Regions from separate parts of the Lelliottia sp. CFBP8978 genome, predicted to be linked through region 1. Evidence: predicted binding sites of a transcription regulator. Region 1 holds the regulator's gene; each other region holds the start of a gene.
What was found. The regulator Fur, encoded in region 1, represses iron uptake genes when iron is present. The targets are predictions, from matches to a motif close to ATAATAATGAGAACNACTATCAA.
Positions count from the first base shown of each region.

Region 2: the regulator Fur is predicted to act here: its motif matches at 2,314-2,336, upstream of bfd (bacterioferritin-associated ferredoxin).
Region 3: the regulator Fur is predicted to act here: its motif matches at 1,417-1,439, upstream of sufA (Fe-S cluster assembly scaffold SufA).

Region 1 is NZ_CM188253.1:1,318,363-1,322,621, reverse strand. It holds gene ybfF (esterase) at 1-561, shown strand, start outside; gene ybfE (LexA regulated protein) at 691-978, shown strand; gene fldA (flavodoxin FldA) at 1,136-1,666, shown strand; gene fur (ferric iron uptake transcriptional regulator) at 1,960-2,406, shown strand; gene chiQ (ChiQ/YbfN family lipoprotein) at 2,528-2,857, opposite strand; gene chiP (chitoporin ChiP) at 2,911-4,259, opposite strand, start outside.
Region 2 is NZ_CM188253.1:4,016,813-4,021,071, forward strand. It holds gene rplC (50S ribosomal protein L3) at 1-348, opposite strand, end outside; gene rpsJ (30S ribosomal protein S10) at 381-692, opposite strand; gene SOM82_RS18925 (prepilin peptidase) at 1,079-1,552, shown strand; gene bfr (bacterioferritin) at 1,536-2,012, opposite strand; gene bfd (bacterioferritin-associated ferredoxin) at 2,085-2,279, opposite strand; gene tuf (elongation factor Tu) at 2,463-3,647, opposite strand; gene fusA (elongation factor G) at 3,716-4,259, opposite strand, start outside.
Region 3 is NZ_CM188253.1:1,892,646-1,896,904, forward strand. It holds gene SOM82_RS08850 (MerR family transcriptional regulator) at 1-731, shown strand, start outside; gene SOM82_RS08855 (ElaB/YgaM/YqjD family protein) at 778-1,050, opposite strand; gene sufA (Fe-S cluster assembly scaffold SufA) at 1,480-1,848, shown strand; gene sufB (Fe-S cluster assembly protein SufB) at 1,857-3,344, shown strand; gene sufC (Fe-S cluster assembly ATPase SufC) at 3,354-4,100, shown strand; gene sufD (Fe-S cluster assembly protein SufD) at 4,075-4,259, shown strand, end outside.

The DNA of each region.
Region 1 (4,259 bases):
CTGGAGACGCTGGATGCGAACGGTATCGAAAAAGCCACGCTGATTGGCCATTCAATGGGTGGCAAAGCGGTGATGGCGCTGACGGCACTGGCCCCGGAGCGTATCGACAAACTGGTGGTGATCGATGTCGCGCCTGTCGATTATGACGTGCGCCGCCACGATGAAATCTTTGCCGCCATCAACGCCGTGACCGAAGCCGGAGCGGCCACCCGTCAGCAGGCGGCGCCTGTCATGCGCGAATACCTTGATGAAGAAGGGGTGATTCAGTTTCTGCTGAAATCTTTCGTCGACGGCGAATGGCGTTTTAACGTCCCTGTGCTGTGGGATCAGTACGCTGAAATCGTTGGCTGGGACCCAGTTACGGCCTGGCCGCACCCTACTCTGTTCATTCGCGGCGGCAATTCACCGTACGTCACCGACGCCTATCGCGATACGCTGCTGGCGCAATTCCCGCAGGCGCGTGCGCATGTGATTGCCGGAGCCGGACACTGGGTACATGCCGAAAAACCAGAAGCGGTGCTGCGCGCGATTCGTCGCTATCTCGCTGATAACGCGATTTGATTAAAAAGTCAGCGACTGGTTGCCAGCTGGCCTCCAGTCGTTGGCGTGCTGGTATCCGTGATGTATGATGTCGCGCTCATCGCCCGGGCAATAGCAGGGCTGCTTGTTTTCCCCCGAAGTCTCTGAATCATGGCCAAAGAACAAACGGACCGCACGACATTAGATCTGTTCGCGACTGAACGTCGACCGGGACGACCTAAAACCAATCCGCTATCGCGTGATGAACAGTTGCGTATCAATAAACGCAATCAGCTTAAACGCGACAAAAGTCGTGGGCTTAAACGCGTCGAGCTAAAACTCAACGCGGAAGCTGCAGATGCCTTAAGTGAGCTGGCCGATGCCCGTGAGATCAGCCGCAGCGAGCTTATCGAAGAGATGCTGATGGCGCAGCTCCAGGCATGGCGCAACAGCCAATGATCGCCTGAAATATCATCCTTTCATCACTTTCATGTAGCACAGAGTGCAGTCCGGGCCGATAGCAGTTTCCGCTGACTTCTCTGTTCTGCTATGATTGCCCTTATCCGTGGACAATTCGTGCCACCATACCATTAAGTTTCAAGAGGTTATTTTACTCATGGCAATCATCGGCATTTTCTTCGGCAGCGATACCGGTAATACCGAAAACATCGCAAAAAACATTCAAAAACAGCTTGGTAAAGACGTTGCCGACGTGCATGACATTGCTAAGAGCAGCAAAGAGGATCTCGAAGGTTACGATATTCTGCTGCTTGGCATTCCGACCTGGTACTACGGCGAAGCGCAGTGCGACTGGGATGATTTCTTCCCAACGCTGGAAGAAGTCGACTTCAATGGCAAGCTTGTTGCCCTGTTCGGCTGCGGCGACCAGGAAGATTACGCAGAATACTTCTGCGATGCACTTGGCACCATCCGCGACATTATTGAGCCTCACGGCGCTGTTATCGTCGGTCACTGGCCAACGGCGGGCTACCATTTCGAAGCGTCCAAAGGTCTGGCGGACGACGACCACTTTGTCGGTCTGGCAATTGATGAAGACCGTCAGCCGGAGCTGACCGCCGAGCGAGTGGACAAATGGGTTAAGCAGATCCGTGAAGAACTGCACCTCGATGACATTCTGAACGCCTGACTGAATGTTGAGGCGCGACATAATTTGTTGCGCCTCATTGATAGATAAAACCGATTAAAATAATTGCTACAAATTTTTAACTTTTATCTCCATACCTGTACAATGTCCCCGGGTTAAAGTGGATGCCATCAGACAAGTTTGTTGGCGATACCACGTTTTTATAAGCATACTTTGCTTGAGACTTGCAGTTTTCATTTAGGCGTGGCAGTTCTATAATGAGACGCATTATCCCAAGTGCATTTTCTGTCACTTCTTATTTGAAGTGAATCGTTTAGCAACAGGACAGATTCCGCATGACTGACAACAATACCGCATTGAAGAAGGCTGGCCTGAAAGTTACGCTTCCTCGTTTAAAAATTCTGGAAGTACTGCAAGGTCCGGACAATCATCATGTCAGTGCGGAAGATTTATACAAACGTCTGATCGACATGGGCGAAGAGATTGGACTGGCGACCGTTTATCGCGTCCTGAACCAGTTCGACGACGCCGGGATTGTCACCCGTCATAATTTTGAAGGCGGAAAATCCGTTTTTGAACTGACGCAACAGCATCACCACGATCACCTTATCTGCCTCGATTGCGGCAAGGTGATTGAATTTAGCGACGACTCTATCGAAGCACGCCAGCGTGAAATTGCCACGCGCCATGGCATCCGCCTGACCAACCACAGCCTGTATCTCTACGGCCACTGTGCTGAAGGCGATTGCCGCGAAGAAGAGCACGCGCACGAACCGAAATAATCGCATTTTCATACTCTGAGCCAACCTGACGGTTGGCTTTTTTTTGCCTGTTATAAGACAAAAAGCCCGGTAAGCTGAAGCTTCCGGGCACTTTAGAGCGCGAATGATCTGGCGCGACGTGTTACCGACTGTTGTTGCTGCGGATCTCCTGCCAGATGCGGTCGCAACGCTTTGCCACTTCCTGATCGTTACCCGTTTTACGCGCCTGAATACACGCCTGGTAATCCAGCACGCGAACGTTTTCCTGCGTCGCAAACTGCTCATGCGCTTTCTCTTTTTTCAGCACATTCAGTACGCTCTGGCAGGCTTCGATCTTCTCTGGCGAGCCTTCTGCGGTATTGATACAGGCGCTGTAGGCCTCTTTAAGACGCGAATCTTCTTTAGGTGCCTGGGGCTGTGCGCAGCCAGCCAGTGCCGACGCCAGCGCCGCCACACAGATAATTTTTTTCAGCATAGCCGTCTCCATTCCGGCGAGGTGGGGGGAACACCTCGCCGGCGTGATTATCAGAAGATAGTGAACGGTGCGATGACCATAAATTTCACGTCACGCTCATCCTGGAAGATGTTGCCGTAACCGCCCGCGTAGCTTGGAATATCGGAGTGGTTGTCGTACTGGGTGAAGTGCAGTTTGAACATCGTGCCCTTCGCGCGGCCATCCTGCAGGGTATAAACTGCGTCGAGGCTGTAAGAGGACTCTTTCAGACGATAGTTCGGGTCGTAGTAAGCATCCGGCGTGGCCATATCCGCTGGTTTTGCGTCCCAGGCGTAGGCATAAGATGCCCCAACCGCCCAGCCCGGCAGATTCCAGTTCTTCAGGTCATACATCGCGCCAAAGAAGAGCGCTTTTTCACCGTCGGCGTTGAAGTCAGAGCGGTTATCCCACCAGATATCCAGACGACCGTTTGAAGAGGCGTAGGTTGGGGTCATACGCTGCAGGAAGTAGCCCTGCTGCCCTTCCGCCTTGACGTAGGTTCCTTCGAGACGTAAATCAACCTGGCCAACTTTATAGCCAAAGGTCAGGGCCTGCAGCCAGGCGGTGCCGTCATACAGATCGTTCACGCCGCCATCGCTGACTTTGTCGCGCGTGCCGTAGAACTGATAGCTGGTGGTCAGCGGGCCGCCGACAATATCAAATTTGTAGCTCGCCTTGGCAAAATACTGATCGACATAGCCTTCTGCCTGACCGAACGCGGCTTCCAGCACCAGATCATTTTTGAAGTCATACTTCGCGCCGAGCGAGTGCAGATATTCGACTTTGGTCTTTTTATCGTTCTGATAGAACTTGTCCATCTCGATGTGCCACGGCGCTTTATATTCGTTGGTCCACATATAGGAGAAGCTCAGCGCGCCTGCATCGCCGTAGTCGAAATTAGCTCCGGCTTCTGCCCCCTGGTATGTACCCGGCATGAAACTCCAGTGCGGCGCTAATAACGTCTGACCGGTTGGCTGAATATAACCGCCGCGCGCCCATACCGGACCGTATTTAAATTTAGCCGCCGCTTTATACAGGCTAATGCCGCTCTTATCGCCGGACCAGTCTTCTTTATACGCTTTATTGCTGGACGAGAACGCAATTTCGTTCGGGTGCGCGCTATCGCCATTTTCGGCCATTTCAATGGCGGTAAAGGCCGCAATATCAATACCGAACATATCGGCGGCATAGCCGGACTGGAAATCCAGATTGGCGTTCCAGGTGGAGTGAGAAAGGTTGGTTTTGTATTTGTCTTCAGTGACGTCTTTACGGTCACGTTCACGCTGCCAGTAATAGATACCGCCCGTGAGTGTAGAATCATCAATAAATCCTGCCGCCTGAGCCTGCGGAGCAGCCATAAAGCCTGACATGGCTGTCACAC
Region 2 (4,259 bases), 1.8 Mb from region 1:
TTTACCTTTAGAGGTACCGGTTACGTCAACTTTTTTAACTTCAGCAAACAGCTCAACGCTAATGTCCTGACCTACGGTGAACTCTTCGCCTTCAGCAAGACGGAATTCCCACAGACCACGGCCAGCTTCAACGCCAGCTTTAGCGAAGTGACCAGCTTCCGGCTTGGTTACACGGTTAGCTTTTTTAGCACCGGTAGTAACCTGAACAGCACGGTAGCCATCGTTAGCCAGGTCTTTAACCTGAGTAACGCGGTTTGCTTCAACTTCGATTACGGTTACTGGGATAGAAACGCCATCTTCAGTGAAGATGCGGGTCATACCCACTTTTTTACCGACTAAACCAATCATTGTTTCAACCTCTCAATCGCTCGATGACCTGATCAACCCAGGCTGATCTGCACGTCTACACCGGCAGCCAGATCCAGACGCATCAGAGCATCAACGGTTTTCTCAGTTGGCTCAACGATGTCAACCAGACGCTTGTGAGTGCGAATCTCGTACTGATCACGCGCATCTTTGTTAACGTGCGGAGAGATCAGAACGGTAAAGCGCTCTTTGCGGGTCGGCAGCGGGATCGGACCACGGACCTGCGCACCAGTGCGCTTGGCAGTCTCGACGATTTCCGCGGTTGATTGATCGATCAGACGATGATCAAACGCTTTCAGGCGGATACGGATTCTTTGGTTCTGCATGAGACCAGAGCTCCAATTATTTTATAAACGAAAATGATTACTACTCAAACCCATTACGATTGATGGGAGAGTGTAACCGTTCTTACGTAGCCCCCCAATTGGGAGCATTGTTGAGTAACGAAAAACAGTGTTACTCCGGTTCATATTGAACCAGCCGTCAATTACGACAAGCCCGCGCATTATACGTAAATCTGGCCGCAACGCAAGCGTAGTTTAGAAAACGGGCGCTACTGATTGATTTTGCGTGGAGGCTCGACATAAAGACGTCATGTTTTCATGGTTTAGACGGTTCACTGGAATGCCACACGCAAAGGTTCACTCTGCTGCTTGTCGTAGTTTTCTCCACAGACGAGGATATCGCCACGTTAATCGCAGAGGCATAAATCGTGTTGACTGTTTTCCCTTTTCTGATGACCTATGCAGTAATATCCTGCCTGCTGGTTCGCGAAGATATCCGCTTCGGATTGTTGCCGGACAAATATCTCTGCCCACTCTTGTGGACAGGTCTGCTTTATCATCTCATCAATAATCCGGATTTTTTGGCAAACGCGGTGACTGGTGCCATGGCGGGTTACATTGGCTTCGCTGGCATTTACTGGGGTTATCGTTTGATATTCAAACGTGAAGGGCTGGGATACGGAGATGTGAAATATCTGGGCGCTCTCGGCGCCTGGCACGGCTGGTATGTGCTTCCAGTCATAACATTGTCAGCGGCCCTACTGGCTACTCTTTATGTGCTTTTCAAAATGCTATTCAACCCTGGATTACAGGTACATAAAAACCCGCTGCCGTTTGGTCCATTCATGGCGGCAGCAGGTCTGATAATGGGTTGGCAGAGCTTAATCAATCCGTCACTTTGATTTGCGATTGCAGGTAATTTTGCAAACCAATTTTTCCAATGAGGTCCAGCTCGGTTTCCAACCAGTCGATATGACCTTCTTCGTCTGCGAGAATCGTGATCATCATATCGCGGCTAACATAATCATGAACGCTATCGGCATACGCGATGGCTTCGCGAAGATCTTTCGCGCCTTCGAGTTCAAGGCGAAGGTCAGATTGCAGCATCTCTTCGACATCTTCGCCAATACCGAGCTTGCCGAGATCCTGCAGATTCGGGATGCCCTCAAGAAATAAAATACGCTCGATGTATTTATCGGCATGTTTCATTTCATCGATAGATTCATGGTATTCAACGTCGTTGAGGCGTGTCAGCCCCCAATTCTTGAACATTCTCGCATGGAGAAAATATTGATTGATTGCGACAAGCTCATTTCCCAATAATTTATTGAGATAACTTATGATTTTAACATCACCTTTCATTATATAGTCCCTCCGCTTCCACTTATTGAAGCGTAGATGGGGCTACAGGGATGTCAAAAAAAAGATAGAGGCTCAGGCGATCTCTTTGTATTCCGGGATCTGCATCAATTCGTCCTGCATGATTTCGCGTGCCGCACGGACGCACTTACCACATTGATTTCCCACTGGAACAAACTTGCGCAGTTGCTGAAATGACTGAGGGTTAAACTGGCGAACAGCCTGACGTATTTTTTTGTCACTCACACCATTACACAAACAAACGTACATAAATACTCCCGCTCAATTTATGATCAAATTCTAAGTGAGAATAATTATGATTACAATAGCACATTCGTAGTGAGACGGGCCGGAAGCTAACAAAAAATGCGATTATTTGTGACAGGTAATAAATCATAAATGCAAAAAGGGCACCTAAGCGCCCTTTTTTATTCAAAGCTAATTAGCGAGTAATTAGCTCAGAACTTTAGCAACAACGCCCGCACCAACAGTACGGCCGCCTTCACGGATTGCGAAACGCAGACCGTCATCCATCGCGATTGGGTGGATCAGGGTAACAACCATTTTGATGTTGTCGCCTGGCATTACCATCTCTACGCCTTCTGGCAGTTCGATGGTACCGGTCACGTCAGTTGTACGGAAGTAGAACTGTGGACGGTAGCCTTTGAAGAACGGAGTATGACGGCCGCCTTCATCTTTGGACAGGATGTAAACTTCAGATTCGAACTTGGTGTGCGGCTTGATTGAGCCTGGCTTAGCCAGTACCTGACCACGTTCGATTTCTTCACGTTTAATACCACGCAGCAGAACACCAACGTTCTCACCAGCACGACCTTCGTCCAGCAGTTTGCGGAACATTTCAACGCCAGTACAGGTAGACTTGGCAGTCTCTTTGATACCAACGATTTCAACTTCTTCGCCAACTTTAACGATACCGCGCTCTACACGACCGGTCACAACAGTACCACGGCCGGAGATGGAGAATACGTCTTCGATAGGCAGCAGGAACGGCTTGTCAATCGCACGCTCTGGTTCTGGGATGTAAGAATCCAGGAAGCCAGCCAGCTCAACGATTTTCGCTTCCCACTCTGCTTCGCCTTCCAGCGCTTTCAGAGCAGAACCACGGATGATTGGGGTATCATCACCCGGGAAGTCGTACTGGGACAGAAGTTCACGAACTTCCATTTCAACCAGTTCCAGCAGCTCTTCGTCATCAACCATGTCACATTTGTTCAGGAACACGATGATGAAAGGAACGCCAACCTGACGACCCAGCAGGATGTGCTCACGAGTCTGAGGCATAGGGCCGTCAGTCGCAGCAACAACCAGGATCGCGCCATCCATCTGAGCAGCACCGGTGATCATGTTTTTAACATAGTCGGCGTGGCCCGGGCAGTCTACGTGTGCGTAGTGGCGAGTCGGGGTGTCATATTCAACGTGAGAAGTGTTGATGGTGATACCACGAGCTTTTTCTTCTGGTGCGTTATCGATCTGGTCGAATGCACGAGCAGAACCACCGTAGGTTTTAGCCAGAACGGTAGTGATTGCAGCAGTCAGGGTAGTTTTACCATGGTCAACGTGGCCGATAGTACCAACGTTGACGTGCGGTTTTGTACGTTCAAATTTTTCTTTAGACACGGCTATATTCCTTACTATAGTGCCCCCTCACCGAGGGGACACGGGATTTTGGTTTTTAACCCTACGGCTTATTTGCCACGGGCTTCGATTACGGCCTGAGCAACGTTGTTCGGCGCATCATCATACTTCAGGAATTCCATGGAGTAAGAAGCACGACCTTTGGTCAGAGAACGCAACTGAGTTGCGTAACCGAACATTTCAGACAACGGAACTTCAGCATGAATCTGAACACCAGTAGCGTTAGATTCCTGACCTTTCAGCTGACCACGACGACGGCTCAAGTCACCGATAACGTCACCGGTGTTCTCTTCCGGAGTTTCTACTTCAACCTTCATGATAGGCTCAAGCAGAACTGGTTTCGCTTTCTTAAAGCCATCTTTAAAGGCAATAGAAGCCGCCAGTTTAAACGCCAGTTCAGAGGAGTCAACGTCATGGTAAGAACCGAAGTGCAGACGCACACCCAGATCTACTACCGGATAACCAGCCAGTGGACCAGACTTCAGCTGCTCCTGGATGCCTTTATCAACGGCAGGGATGTATTCGCCAGGAATTACACCACCTTTGATATCGTTGATGAACTCGTAACCTTTCGGATTTGAGCCCGGCTCCAGT
Region 3 (4,259 bases), 570 kb from region 1:
TGGCCTTATATAGTATCGGCGAAGTTGCCGAACGATGTGGAATCAACCCCGTCACACTGCGCGCCTGGCAGCGGCGCTATGGATTGTTAAAGCCGCAGCGCAGTGAAGGGGGGCATCGTCAGTTCGACGAAGAAGATATCCAGCGCATCGAAGAGATAAAACGCCTGATGAAAACCGGTATTTCGGTTGGAAAGGTGAAAGCGTTGCTGGAAGTCGGCAACCGGGTGGTTGACAGCAACTGGGTCTCTCTCCAGGAAGAGATGATGACGGTGTTGCGTTTCGCCAGCCCCGCTAAGCTCCGGCTTAAAATCGCTGAATTCCGCCGCGACCACGTCATCGAAGCCATTATCGACCATATTTTTATTCCCGTTCGCCAGCGTTTAAGCCTGGATCACAACACGGCCCGCCATATGTCCAGCTTACTGGACGGTGTTCTCATTGATTTTTCGGTTTTGATTCTGGCGGACGCGCGTAAGAAACCGGGCAAAGAAGCGTTACTGATTGGCTGGGATACGGACGATCGCACCCGTTTATGGCTGGAAGCCGGGCGACTGGCGCAACATGGATGGCATATTGATGTGCTGGCGGAGCCGATTGACTCGCCTAAGCCAGAACTGTTCCCCGGTCAAAAAGTGTTTGTCTGGACGGGGCATGTGCCCTCAAGACGTCAACAGGAACAGCTTGATCACTGGCGCGAACAAGGATTTTCACTCTCTTTCATTGAAGGCTGACTGAACTGCCGATGAAATGAAGGCCCTTTCGGGCCTCTCTTATTTTCTATTTTCTGCCTACCAGCAAACCGATGATAAGCCCAATCGCACCTGCCGCCATCAACCCGGTCAGCGGGTTATCGCGGACTCTGTCTGATACCTCAGAAGCGACGTCCGAAGCCTGAGCTGCGTATTTTCTTGCCGCACCTTTAATCTGATGTTTAGGTGAATCGACCGCATCGCCAAACTGGGATTGCGCTTCGCCCGCGAACTCATCCGCTTTGTTAAAGACTTTTTTCGCCAGGCGATCGGCTTCATTTTCTGGATCGTGTGATGACATAGTTTTCTCCTTTAGTGTCCCTCCAAGTTTAGTCCCTGATCGCCACCTTGCTCGCATCAATGCACGTTTAGCGGCCTGTTTCAGTCTTATCCTGGACAGTCGTCTGCGCAAAAAATCATAAGCCACTGTTATCAGGGTAATTGATTGATTCCGTAGATTATCTAAAACCGATTAAATAAATAGGTATATCCGATGCATATTTTCCCTTTTAGCCATTAGCGCCTGTTTGTGCGACGAAATACGTTATGCATCAATGTATTAAACTATTTCTACTTAGCCTAATAACCTGCGTGGCAGGGTCTATGCTTAATAAAAGTAGCCAAAAAGGGCGGTTTAGGTGAAAGCCCCTGCTGTCAGGGGGTTGAAGTGATAATCGTTATCACTAACATGGTGTAATGCCCCTGGTGGCTCAATTGATGAGGTGGACCTATGGAATTGCATTCAGAAACCTTTAATCCGGCAGATTTTAGCTGGCGTGGTTTGACGCTGACGCCTGCGGCGGCGGCTCATATCCATGAACTGGTGGCAAAAAAACCGGAAATTGTGGGCTTGCGTTTAGGCGTTAAACAGACGGGTTGCGCCGGTTTTGGCTATGTGCTGGATACGGTCACTGCACCCGAAAACGATGATCTGGTGTTTGAAACCGACGGAGCGAAGCTGTACGTCGCGCTGCAGGCGATGCCGTTTATCGACGGGACGGAAGTCGACTACGTGCGCGAAGGTTTAAACCAGTTATTCAAATTTAATAACCCGAAAGCTCAGAACGAATGTGGCTGCGGCGAAAGCTTTGGGGTATAGGCGGTACTATGTCTCGTAATACTGAAGCAACTGACGATGTAAAAACCTGGGGCGGTGGACACCTCAATTATAAAGAGGGGTTCTTCACCCAGTTAAGCACTGACGAACTGGCGAAAGGCATCAATGAAGATGTCGTCCGGGCGATCTCCGCAAAACGTAACGAACCGGAGTGGATGCTGGAATTTCGTCTGAATGCGTTCCGCGCGTGGCTGGAGATGGAAGAGCCGCACTGGCTGAAGGCGCATTACGAAAAGCTGAACTATCAGGATTACAGCTACTATTCCGCACCCTCCTGCGGCAGCTGTGATGATACCTGCGCCTCGCAGCCTGGCGCAGTACAGCAGACAGGAGAAAACGCTTTCCTGAGCAAAGAGGTTGAAGAGGCCTTCGAGCAGCTGGGTGTGCCCGTGCGCGAGGGGCGTGAAGTGGCCGTCGATGCGATTTTTGACTCCGTTTCCGTGGCAACCACCTATCGTGGAAAACTGGCCGAGCAGGGGATCATCTTCTGTTCGTTTGGTGAAGCCATTCACGACCATCCGGAGCTGGTAAAGAAATACATCGGCACCGTCGTACCGAGTAATGACAACTTTTTTGCGGCGCTGAACGCGGCGGTGGCCTCGGACGGGACCTTTATCTACGTGCCAAAAGGCGTGCGTTGTCCGATGGAATTGTCCACCTATTTCCGCATCAACGCGGAAAAAACCGGTCAGTTCGAACGCACGATTCTGGTGGCCGATGAAGGCAGCTACGTGAGCTACATCGAAGGCTGCTCCGCGCCTGTCCGTGATAGCTATCAGCTGCACGCGGCGGTAGTGGAAGTTATTATCCACAAAGACGCCGAAGTGAAATACTCGACGGTGCAGAACTGGTTCCCGGGCGACGGCAATACCGGCGGCATTCTGAACTTCGTGACCAAGCGCGCGCTGTGCGAAGGTGAAAACAGCAAAATGTCCTGGACCCAGTCGGAGACGGGATCGGCCATCACCTGGAAATACCCAAGCTGCATTTTGCGCGGCGATAACTCCATCGGTGAGTTCTACTCCGTGGCGCTGACCAGCGGCCATCAGCAGGCCGATACCGGCACCAAAATGATCCATATCGGCAAAAACACCAAATCCACGATTATCTCGAAAGGGATCTCCGCCGGGCACAGCCAGAACAGCTATCGTGGTCTGGTGAAAATCATGCCAACCGCGACCAACGCCCGTAACTTCACCCAGTGTGATTCGATGCTGATCGGCACCGACTGCGGCGCGCACACCTTCCCGTACGTGGAATGCCGTAATAACAGCGCTCAGCTTGAACACGAAGCCACCACTTCGCGGATTGGCGAAGACCAGCTGTTCTACTGCCTGCAACGGGGTATCAGCGAAGAAGATGCGATTTCAATGATTGTGAACGGCTTCTGCAAGGACGTGTTCTCTGAACTGCCGCTGGAATTTGCCGTAGAAGCACAAAAACTGTTGGCGATTAGCCTTGAGCACAGCGTCGGTTAAGGAAAAAACATGTTAAGCATTAAAGATTTACAGGTCAGTGTGGAAGATAAAGCGATCCTGCGCGGGCTGAATATTGACGTCCGTCCGGGTGAAGTGCACGCCATCATGGGGCCGAACGGTTCCGGGAAAAGCACGCTTTCGGCGACCCTCGCAGGCCGTGAAGATTATGAAGTGACCGGCGGAACGGTGGAGTTTAAAGGGAAAGACCTGCTGGAACTGTCGCCGGAAGACCGCGCGGGCGAAGGCATTTTTATGGCCTTCCAGTATCCGGTAGAAATCCCTGGCGTCAGTAACCAGTTCTTTTTGCAAACCTCGCTCAATGCGGTGCGTAAATACCGCGGTGAAGAGGAGCTGGATCGTTTTGATTTTCAGGATCTGATGGAAGAGAAAATCAAGCTGCTCAAAATGCCCGAAGATTTGCTGACCCGTTCGGTTAACGTGGGTTTCTCCGGCGGCGAGAAGAAACGTAACGATATCCTGCAAATGGCGGTGCTGGAGCCAGAGCTGTGTATTCTTGATGAAACCGACTCCGGTCTGGATATTGATGCGCTGAAGATTGTCGCTGAAGGGGTTAACTCGCTGCGCGACGGTCAGCGTTCGTTCATTATCGTGACCCACTACCAGCGCATTCTCGACTATATCAAACCGGATTACGTGCATGTGCTGTATCAGGGGCGCATTGTGAAGTCCGGTGATTTTACTCTGGTCAAACAACTGGAGGAGCAGGGCTATGGCTGGCTTACCGAACAGCAGTAACGCGCTGCAACAATGGCATCGTCTGTTTGAGGCGCAGGGTGAAACCCGCTCTGAACAGGCGCAACACCATCTGCAACAGATGCTGCGCCTGGGCTTGCCGACGCGCAAACACGAGAACTGGAAGTACACTCCGCTGGACGGTTTGCTCAATAGCCAGTT